One region of the Paenibacillus sp. FSL E2-8871 genome, then DNA from elsewhere that is predicted to be linked to it. Evidence: riboswitches for the same ligand, from Rfam matches in the RefSeq annotation. Region 1 holds a riboswitch; each other region holds the start of a gene.

Region 1 (3,284 bases):
TTTGACAATAAACAAATTCTGCTGCTTGATCGGCATGATCATCTGCGGGAAATTTCAGAGGTGTCGGATATTGTGCGTTCTATTAGCGGCATTCACCGTGGAAGATATCATCTTTATTTTCCTCAGGATAAGTTGAGAAATGCGCTTACGCGATTGCCTGCTTCTATTGCAGAGATTTTTGCAAAATAATACAAGAAAATATGGGATTTATGACAAGAAGAGTAGAAATATAAGATATAACGGATAGCGTGAAACTTATATTGTCTTATATCTAAAAAAGAACAAGGAGTGAGGGTTAAAATGTTTCTGTTTGACACACATACGCATCTGGATGCACCTCAATTCGACGAGGATCGCGAAGAAGTTATCGCTCGTGCTGTAGAAGCAGGAGTTAGCAAGATGATTAATATCGGATTTAATCGGGAGACGATTCCCTCAACGATGAAGCTGGCGGAATCTTATGATTATATTTATGCGGCAGTGGGTTGGCATCCTCAGGATGCGATTGATATGAAAGAAGGAGATCTCGATTGGATCGCTTCTCTATGCAGTCATAAAAAAGTAGTGGCTATTGGTGAAATCGGACTGGATTATTACTGGGATACTTCTCCCAAGGATGTGCAACAAGAAGTTTTTCGCAAGCAAATTGGACTAGCCCGTGAACTAAATATGCCGATTTGTATTCATGATCGTGATGCCCATGAGGATATTGTACGGATTTTACGGGAGGAAAAAGCAAATGAGGTTGGAGGCGTGATGCACTCGTTCTCAGGAAGCTGGGAAACAGCTAAAATGTGCTTGAATCTTGGTTTTCATTTATCCTTTGGAGGACCCATTACGTTCAAAAATGCAAGAGTGCCAAAAGAAGTGCTTGCGCAGACCCCACTAGACCGATTATTGATCGAAACCGATGCTCCATATTTGACTCCACACCCCTTCCGCGGGAAGCGAAATGAGAGCGCTCATGTGAAGCTTGTAGCAGAGGCAGCAGCTGAAATTAAAGGGTTAACATGGGAAGAATTGGCTAAAATAACGTATGCGAACGCACTGGAACGATTTGGGATTGAGTGAAAACGGGAGCAAAACAGGCGAAAAATAGAGAATGGCCGATATATTAAACTTTTTTAATATAAAAACGGCTGAATATTACAATATTTTAACCATATTTTTGCGTAAACGTGGTTGAATCGTCCTTTACAACATGCATCAAAACAGGATATCATCTTTTCAGTGATGTGAGCTGTGTTATAGTGACAGCCATTGATTCATGGATCGTCTCGCTGAGTCTCCGTATGGAGAACGGGGGAACCAATATTGACCTGCCGCATGCCTGTATTTTAAATACGGTTTAGACGTGCCGTAGGACAGTATTTGATTTCTTCACGTGGTCTTTGGGGTGAATTTAAGGGCAACCGCCATGAGCGGGTGACCTGAAATAGGGCGTCTCTCTTTCGTCCGAACCCGACAGCTAACCCCGTAAGCGCAAGTAAGAGAGGCAACCTCGTGCACAAGCATTCTCTATTCTGATATTGGAGAAGCCACGAAAGAGTCCTCAGTTGAACTCTTTTTAGGCTTTTTTATTTTTGAATAAATAGAATGTTGCCCACATACTGTTATATAACAGGGGTGGGAGTAGCTGTGCCGAGCAGGCGATCCATGAGCAGGAGACGCTAAGTTATTACGTGCGTGTCCTGTGACAATCTCAAATAGTTTCGTCAAAGGAATTCAGTCCTCATGATATACAATTGACGACGGGGCTATGTAAGGAGGATGGAGAGAATGGGCGTATTCCAACCAGAAGTATCCCATGATTCGCAGTCATCCAGCAGGTCTTTCGCATTACGGTGGGAGCAAGTAAATACTCGCGTACTTTTACTTGCAGGCGTGATTTCAGTCGCTATCGCGCTACTTATTCTGCTGTACGTACACGGTCAAAGTAACAAACAATTATTTTTAGTAATAGACGGGCAAACACAGACGCTTGAAACGCGAGAAGCGCTTCTTGGTGATGTGTTGGAGAAAGAGCAAATTTCGCTGCAGCCGCATGATGAACTATCTTTAGGACTGAGTGATGAAATAAAAGACGGTGACCGTGTCGTTATCAATCGTGCGCAGAAAATTAGTCTTACTGCGGATGGAGCAACAAAAACGTTATATACGACCGAAGACACAATTGGTAAAGCAATTGAGAAAATGGGCATTACCCTAGAAGGTCATGATAAGATTTTCCCTTCGTTAGACACCACCATTTCTGCAAACATGGAGGTTAAGATTGTTCGCATCAACAAACAGACTGTACAGCGATCAACTAACTTACCCTTCAGAGTCATCAAGACAGCAGACCCCTCCCTTACTGTGGGAACAGTTAGAGTGGCACAGGCAGGCAAACCAGGCGTCATGATTCAGCATATTGAAAAGATCTACCAAGACGGAGAACTGGCCTCTATGCGCATGATTGGTAAGGAAGTACAAACGGTAACGAAAGATAAGATTATTGCCGTTGGTACCAAAGCACTTCCTAAGCCGGCTGTAGCTAAGACTACAACAACTTCCAAATCAAACACCACTTCAAAAACGGCTAAGGTTAGCGCCAAGACTAATAACGTCACTAGCAAGGCTGGCGTAGACTTTGAGTACAAGAAGATGATTAAGAACGTCTCCATGACAGCTTATTCATCAGAAGAGCCAGGTATTGGTACCAAAACTGCCTCCGGAACACGCGTAACGGAAGGTCGTACAATTGCGGTAGACCCGAATGTAATCCCTATTGGCTGGTGGGTATATATCGAGGGGCTTGGATTCCGCCGAGCAGAAGATACTGGCGGTGCCATTAAAGGCAATAAAGTAGATGTCTATTACGATTCACTGAGCCATGTCCGTAATTTCGGTCGTAAATCGCGCACCGTTTATGTGATTGGACCTGTGAAGCCGGAGTTAAACTAGGCTGAAGCTTTTGCAAATTATTCTTTGATAAGCTATAGTGATGATAACCGTTAAGGAACGCCAGATGATCATTTCGTTGATCGCAGAGCAACCGCTCATCACTTATACATTCTTTAACCAAAAGAAGAGGAGCGAAACCTCTTCTTTTTTGCTTTTTTTGGAAGGAGTCAAGAGATATGATTAAGGAATTAATTGTCGTTGAAGGTAAGAGTGATACCGTCGCTGTTAAACGCGCTGTAGAAGCAGATACGATCGAAACAGGGGGCTCGGCTGTAGACCGGACCGTAATTGCGAAGATCGCGCTTGCTATGGAGCGTAGAGGAGTGATTATCCTTACTGAC
Region 2 (3,284 bases), 1.1 Mb from region 1:
AGTGTAGTAAGGATTCGCCGATCTGAACGGAACGATCTGTATACACGAGCCCGTAGTTTCCCGTATTCGATTCAATTTGCAGCTTGGCGGGATTTACATCCCATTCCTGAAGCCAGGGACGGGCAAGACTTTCTTTTTGTGCAAGTGATAAGGTAGTACCCTTGTCCTCTTCTTTTGCACTGGTGGATACATTGTTTGGTAATCCGGTACCTGATCCTTCTGCACCTTGTGTGAAAGCGACAACTGCACCAGTATACATATTGAGGTCAACAGAGATCAGTGGCTCTTGTTCCGCTGAAGGACTAAGTGTTACACGAAAGATGTCAAAAGGATATCGTTGATCCAATTTCTTTTTTGTATAGTCCTCCAAAAGCTTCTCGCGGGACATATAACCATAAAAGGAAGAGTCCGTATCGTACAGTACATTCCACTGATCGGTTGGTGCTTTGGTGTAGTTCAGCTTTTGTTCTGCGAATGATATGGCTTTGTCGCGGGCTTCCGCCTTGCTGATGACAGTAGTATCTTCCCCGGCAGGGCTATTTAGCACCGAGGGAGCAATTTGAAACATAATAAATAGAATAAGACCGATAATGCCCGAGATGATGAGCCTCTTGGAGAGGGCACGTTGCTGTAAGGGCTGGCCAACGGGATTCATGTAACGCCTCCTTGTAAACTGACAATGTTATGTTCCATTATAGTATTAGTGCCATGATAGTTACAAAAATCATCGTATATTCTTTTTATGGGTAATAGAGATATTATAGAATAGGTAGCTGAATATATACCATGAATTTAAGGTGATTATTTCTTCATTTTTCATGAAAATCGATGCAATTGCAGGGAAAACACGGAAAAGTGATGAGAAAAGGCTCTCCTTATGGTACATTCTCTCCAAACCGCATTTTTCATTTGATTCACCATTAATTGTGTCTTTGTGATTTATCGAAATAACATATATAATTTGTATGCAATTGTATAATAGCCGAATTTCAGATGAAAACGGGGGAACCATAAGAAGTAATGAAAAGATGATTATACGCCATAGGCGTTGTCTTTATTCATCAGGGGTGAATTTCGTTCTAGGAACGAATAGGGCAGCCTGCACAGTCCGAATCCGTCAGCTAACCTCGTAGGCTAATTTTCTGCAGGAACCAAGGGTAGCATTGGTTTTCCAGTGCTTTTTTTGTTGGAATTTTTTAAATTAAGATAAGAGGGTGAGCGTAGTGGCTTCACAGTTTCGCAGGGTTTCTGAATCAAAGTTCCTGAAGCTCTCTCCGCCTCAGATTATGGTGCTTGGTTTTGCATCGATCATTCTGATTGGAGCCTTGCTCCTTATGCTTCCCATTTCGAGTACCAACGGGAATGCTGTGAGTTTTATTGATGCGTTGTTTACTGCAACATCGGCAACCTGTGTGACAGGACTTGTGGTGCTAGATACCGGGACGACATTCACAATTTTTGGGAAAACCGTGATTATGATGCTTATCCAGGTCGGCGGCTTAGGGTTTATGACAATGGCCACCTTATTTGCCATGATGATGAAACGCAAAATTTCTTTGCGGGACAGACTGATCCTGCAGGAAGCAATGAACCAAGGCTCAATGGAGGGGATTGTTCGACTGATCCGGAGGGTACTTATTTATTCTTTGGTCATCGAAGGCTGTGCAGCGGTGCTTCTGTCCATACGCTGGGCATTTGATATGCCGCTGGGAAAGGCCATTTATTTTGGAATATTTCATGCGGTGTCCATGTTTAATAATGCTGGATTTGATATTTTCGGGGATTTCCGGAGTTTAACCGATTATGTATATGACCCGCTTGTGAATATCGTGGTGATGTTTCTGATTGTCTCCGGCGGTATTGGTTTTATTGTCATGTCCGATCTGGTGGAGTTTCGTGTCAAACGTAAATTATCTTTGCATAGCAAAGTGGTCCTCTCTACCACTTCAGGGCTTATTCTTATCGGTGCTTTGGTTATTTTTATTTTTGAATTTACGAATCAGCGCACATTGGGTAATCTAAATTTCGGCGGCAAAATATTATCGGCATTCTTTCAGTCCGTATCGCCCCGAACCGCCGGTGCTAACACGGTGGATATTGCCGGACTGCGGCAAGCCTCACAGTTCTTTATGGTTATTCTTATGTTTATTGGTGCATCACCGGGTTCGACGGGTGGCGGGATCAAGACAACAACGTTTACGATTATGATTGGTGCGGTAATAGCTATGCTACGCGGACGTGAAGATGTTGTACTGTTCCGTTATCGATTGGCGCAGGAGCGTATCTATAAGGCGTTGACATTAACTTTACTGGCTTTACTATTGGTCCTCTCTGTGTCGATGTTACTGTCCACAACAGAGGATAGTAATTTCTTAGCGATATTATTTGAGACAACCTCTGCCTTTGCAACGGTAGGACTAAGCATGGGGCTGACACCTGAGCTGTCTATCATCGGCAAGATTCTGATCTGTCTGACCATGTTCGCGGGTCGGCTAGGTCCATTAACATTAGTGTATGCGCTTGGACCAAAACAGGGTAAACCATTGTATAAGCACCCAGAAGGTAAAATAATTATTGGATAGGAGTTAATCCGAGATGAAAGCACAGCAATTTGTAGTAATCGGCTTAGGTCGCTTCGGTTCAAGTCTCGCGCTTGAGCTGATGGAAATGGGCTACGAGGTGCTCGGGATCGATCACCATGAAGAGCGCGTAGAGGAAATGAGTGATCACCTGACGCATGCGGTAGTGGCTGATGCTACAGATGAGGGGATTATGCGTTCGCTTGGTGTACGGAACTTCGATTGTGGGATTATAGCGATCGGCGACAATATGGAACGAAGTATTCTGGCGGCGATTTTGTTAAAAGAGATTGGAGTCAAGCAAGTGGTAGCCAAGGCGATCTCGATCCTTCATGGTCGTGCGTTGTCCAGGCTGGGCGTGGACCGGGTTATTTTTCCGGAGCGGGATATGGGCATTCGTGTAGCACATCAGCTCGTGACACCCAATTTGCTGGATTATATTGAACTGTCCAAGGATTATAAAATTGTCGAGCTAACCGTTCCGTCTTGCATGAACGGGAAAAGCTTGTCAGATTTAAATACAAGAGCGAAATATGGCTGCAGTATTGTTGCCCTGAACCGGGAAAGTGGAATTATAGTGGCTCCAACGGCACATGATCATTTGAGTGAGGGCGACGTTATGGTACTCATTGGTTCTAATGAAAGTATTGATCGATTTGAGGATGAAGTTGTAAACCAAGATTAAATAGATAAGCCCTCCGTCCT
Region 3 (3,284 bases), 3.3 Mb from region 1:
ATATTAGGACACAGTGCTATAGCGCTGTGTCTTTTTTACAGCGTTTTTACAGTATTGTTTGCCAAAAAGAGATTAAAAATTATATAATTTTAAATGTATATGATAAAAACTACATTAGTCCACAGAGGACAGAAAGGAACTCTCCTTGAGTAAACCTAATAAAAGTACAAGCGTTCCCCAGCTTAGCAAACAAGAGAAACGGCGGGTAGAACAGGAGCAGCAAAAGCAGAAGACGAGAATTTTAATTATTAGTTCAATAGCTTTAGTAGTCATCATTTTTGTTGGATTGTTTATGTTAGCTTCGAAAGATGCCGCAAAAAATGCCACTTCGGGAGAACCAGTAGCATTCAATTACAGTGAGCTACCTAGAGTCGGTAAAGAGGATGCACCTGTTAAAATTGTTGAATTTGGAGACTTAAAATGTCCAGCGTGTTCCCAGTTTGCAACTTCAGTTAAACCGAAAATTGTTCAAGATTTTGTCAACGAGGGAAAAGCAGCGCTCTACTTTGTAAATATGGCTTTCGTTGGTCCAGACTCTGAAACTGCCTCACTTGCTGCATTATCTGTTTACCATCAGAATCATGATGAATTCTGGAAGTTCTATGATGCTGTATATGCTCAGCAAGGTGATGAGAGCGAGGAATGGGCGACTGAAGATTTCTTAGTAAGCCTTGCGGAGAAAGAGAAATTAGCTATCGATTACGAACTGTTACGTAAAGATATTAAGGAACGTACGTATGCAGATGAGTTGAATAAAGGCATGCAGTTAGCTAGTGAAGCTGGGGTGTCGACTACACCATCCCTTTATATCAATGGAGTAATGACTGCGGATCCATTTAACATTGAAGCGATTTCAACTGAAATTAACGACGCCGCAAAAGCTGTGGAGGCAAAGTGACAAAGTTCCTATCTTTTTGCAAGCGTAACTGCCTGTATCTGGCCTGGTTTGTCTCTTTAGTTGCTGTTGCTGGTAGCTTATATCTGAGCGAAGTATTGAAATATGAACCTTGTAAGCTTTGCTGGTTCCAGCGAATTTTTATGTATCCTCAGTTATTCCTCTTGGGAATTGCGACGTTTCGAGGGGATAAAAGGATTATCCCATATGTACTTCCACTAAGCTTGATTGGTGGCAGTATCTCGATCTATCATTATGCGGAGCAGAAGATTCCCGCGTTAAGTAAAGTGCTTCCTTGTACAATTGGTGTTCCTTGTAATAAGGATTACTTGAACTTTTTTGGATTCATTACGATTCCTTTCCTTGCATTAATCGCTTTTGCTTTAATTAGCATTTTACTTTGGTACGGACGCAAGGAAGAAGAAGTGATGGATTTAGATACAGAGGAAAGTTTAGGATTTTGATTTTTTAATTTTAAAGGATCCGAAAAAATGTGAAAAGTGATTAAAAACACGATCCAGAGGGATAATTGAAGAGAATGAAAGAGAGCATCCAATAAGACGCTGTATTTGCGCTTACTGGATGTTTTTTCATTCTTTTTTCATTTTTTTCAACGCTTTACTGTATAAACTTTGTAGACTAATATTAGACCTTGTGAGAAGTTGAATATGCGCTGAATTTTCTTAGGAAAAACGGGGGAACCAAACTTGGCATATGTGCCAATGGGGTGAATCGGAATGGGTCGATTAGACTTTTACCGTAGGGCTAAACCACAGCCCGAATCCGCCAGCTAACCTCGTAAGCAAAGGTGGGATAATGACCATGCATAGCATGCGGATCATTTCCGCATGCTATTTTTAGTGTCTGCATTTATGAAATCCACCAATGAAAACAGCGCGCGGAAATTCCGTTTCAGCTCCCAAAGAAAGGAACTGTATCCACCATGGTAAGCAAGGTAAAACGACTATTGATCGGGCGTCCGATGAAGTCGAACGAACTCGATCATGAAAAGTTATCCAAGGTTAAAGCACTGGCTGTCCTGTCTTCTGATGCGCTCTCGTCTGTAGCCTACGGAACGGAACAAATTTTGATTGTACTGGTGGCTGCGGGGTTTACTGCCATCTGGTATTCCCTGCCAATTGCATTAGCCGTATTGGGCCTGCTGGCCATCCTGATTTTATCCTATCGGCAGACGATTTACGCTTATCCTCAGGGAGGCGGAGCTTACATCGTTGCCAAGAGTAATCTTGGTGTTCCGACAGGGCTCTTAGCAGGAGGGTCTTTGTTAGTGGATTACATTCTGACCGTAGCTGTTAGTGCGTCGGCAGGGACGGATGCGATCACATCGGCTTTTCCAAGTCTTCATAATCACACCGTTCTTATTGCAGTATCAGTTATTATTTTACTTACTTTGATTAATCTTCGCGGAGTTACAGAATCAGCTTCATTCATCGCAATCCCAGTGTATTTGTTTGTAGTGTCGATTGTAGTGTTGATTATCTCCGGTATTATTAAATATGCAGCAGGTGGCGTACATGCGAATGTCCCTGAAATTGGCTCTGCTGTTTCTAATGTTAGTTTGTTTCTACTATTAAAAGCCTTCAGTTCTGGCTGTTCGGCACTTACGGGTGTAGAGGCTGTATCGAATGCCATTCCAAACTTTAAAGCACCAGCTGAAAAGAACGCAGCCAAGACCTTAATGGTTATGGGGGTTATACTTGGATTTATGTTTACAGGTATCACACTACTGGCGTATTGGTACGGCATAGTGCCTGATGAAAAGGCAACGGTTGTTTCACAGATCGCTGAATCGACCTTTGGCCGCGGAACCTTATATTTTTTCATTCAAGGTATCACAGCAGTAATTTTGTTCTTGGCAGCTAATACAGCTTACTCAGCGTTCCCGCTGCTCGCATTTATGTTTGCAAAAGATAAATATATGCCACATGCTTTTATGGTTCGTGGAGACCGTCTAGGTTTCTCTAATGGTATTATTTTTCTAGGTGTTCTGTCTGCTGTGCTTGTAGCTGCATTCCACGGAAATACAGAAAGCTTGATTCCACTTTATGCGGTTGGTGTATTCATTCCTTTCACATTGTCACAGCTAGGAATGATGGTTCATTGGTTTAAAACAAAACCAGCGGGATGGAAAAAAAGATTTGTTGTAAATACCATCGGTATGCTGACTACATTGACGATTACGCTTATTTTTATCATCACTAAATTCTCAAGCGTATGGATGGCTTTCATTTTCTTACCTGCTGTAATGTTCGTGTTCCACCGGATTCACAAGCACTATTTGAACACTGCAGATCAGCTTCGTATATGCCCGAGTACAGATAAACCTTTGATTAAAGGCAGTACGGTTGTTGTTCCTGTTGCGGGTGTA

Evidence for each region. A riboswitch is a leader RNA that binds a small molecule or an ion and turns the genes downstream of it on or off. The one in region 1 is predicted to bind cyclic di-AMP.
Region 2: it holds a riboswitch for cyclic di-AMP, as region 1 does, so the genes downstream of both, NYE25_RS16135 (TrkH family potassium uptake protein) here and NYE25_RS21225 (3D domain-containing protein) in region 1, are expected to answer to the same signal.
Region 3: it holds a riboswitch for cyclic di-AMP, as region 1 does, so the genes downstream of both, NYE25_RS06300 (APC family permease) here and NYE25_RS21225 (3D domain-containing protein) in region 1, are expected to answer to the same signal.

Annotation. Positions count from the first base shown of each region.
Region 1 covers NZ_JBBOBV010000001.1:4,673,779-4,677,062, forward strand. The annotation lists gene NYE25_RS21215 (HD domain-containing protein) at 1-189, shown strand, start outside; gene NYE25_RS21220 (TatD family hydrolase) at 301-1,071, shown strand; cyclic di-AMP (ydaO/yuaA leader) riboswitch at 1,269-1,498, shown strand; gene NYE25_RS21225 (3D domain-containing protein) at 1,780-2,943, shown strand; gene rnmV (ribonuclease M5) at 3,120-3,284, shown strand, end outside.
Region 2 covers NZ_JBBOBV010000001.1:3,547,050-3,550,333, reverse strand. The annotation lists gene NYE25_RS16140 (CPBP family intramembrane glutamic endopeptidase) at 1-655, opposite strand, end outside; cyclic di-AMP (ydaO/yuaA leader) riboswitch at 971-1,152, shown strand; gene NYE25_RS16135 (TrkH family potassium uptake protein) at 1,287-2,582, shown strand; gene NYE25_RS16130 (potassium channel family protein) at 2,596-3,264, shown strand.
Region 3 covers NZ_JBBOBV010000001.1:1,388,959-1,392,242, reverse strand. The annotation lists gene NYE25_RS06310 (DsbA family protein) at 146-898, shown strand; gene NYE25_RS06305 (disulfide oxidoreductase) at 895-1,359, shown strand; cyclic di-AMP (ydaO/yuaA leader) riboswitch at 1,557-1,715, shown strand; gene NYE25_RS06300 (APC family permease) at 1,839-3,284, shown strand, end outside.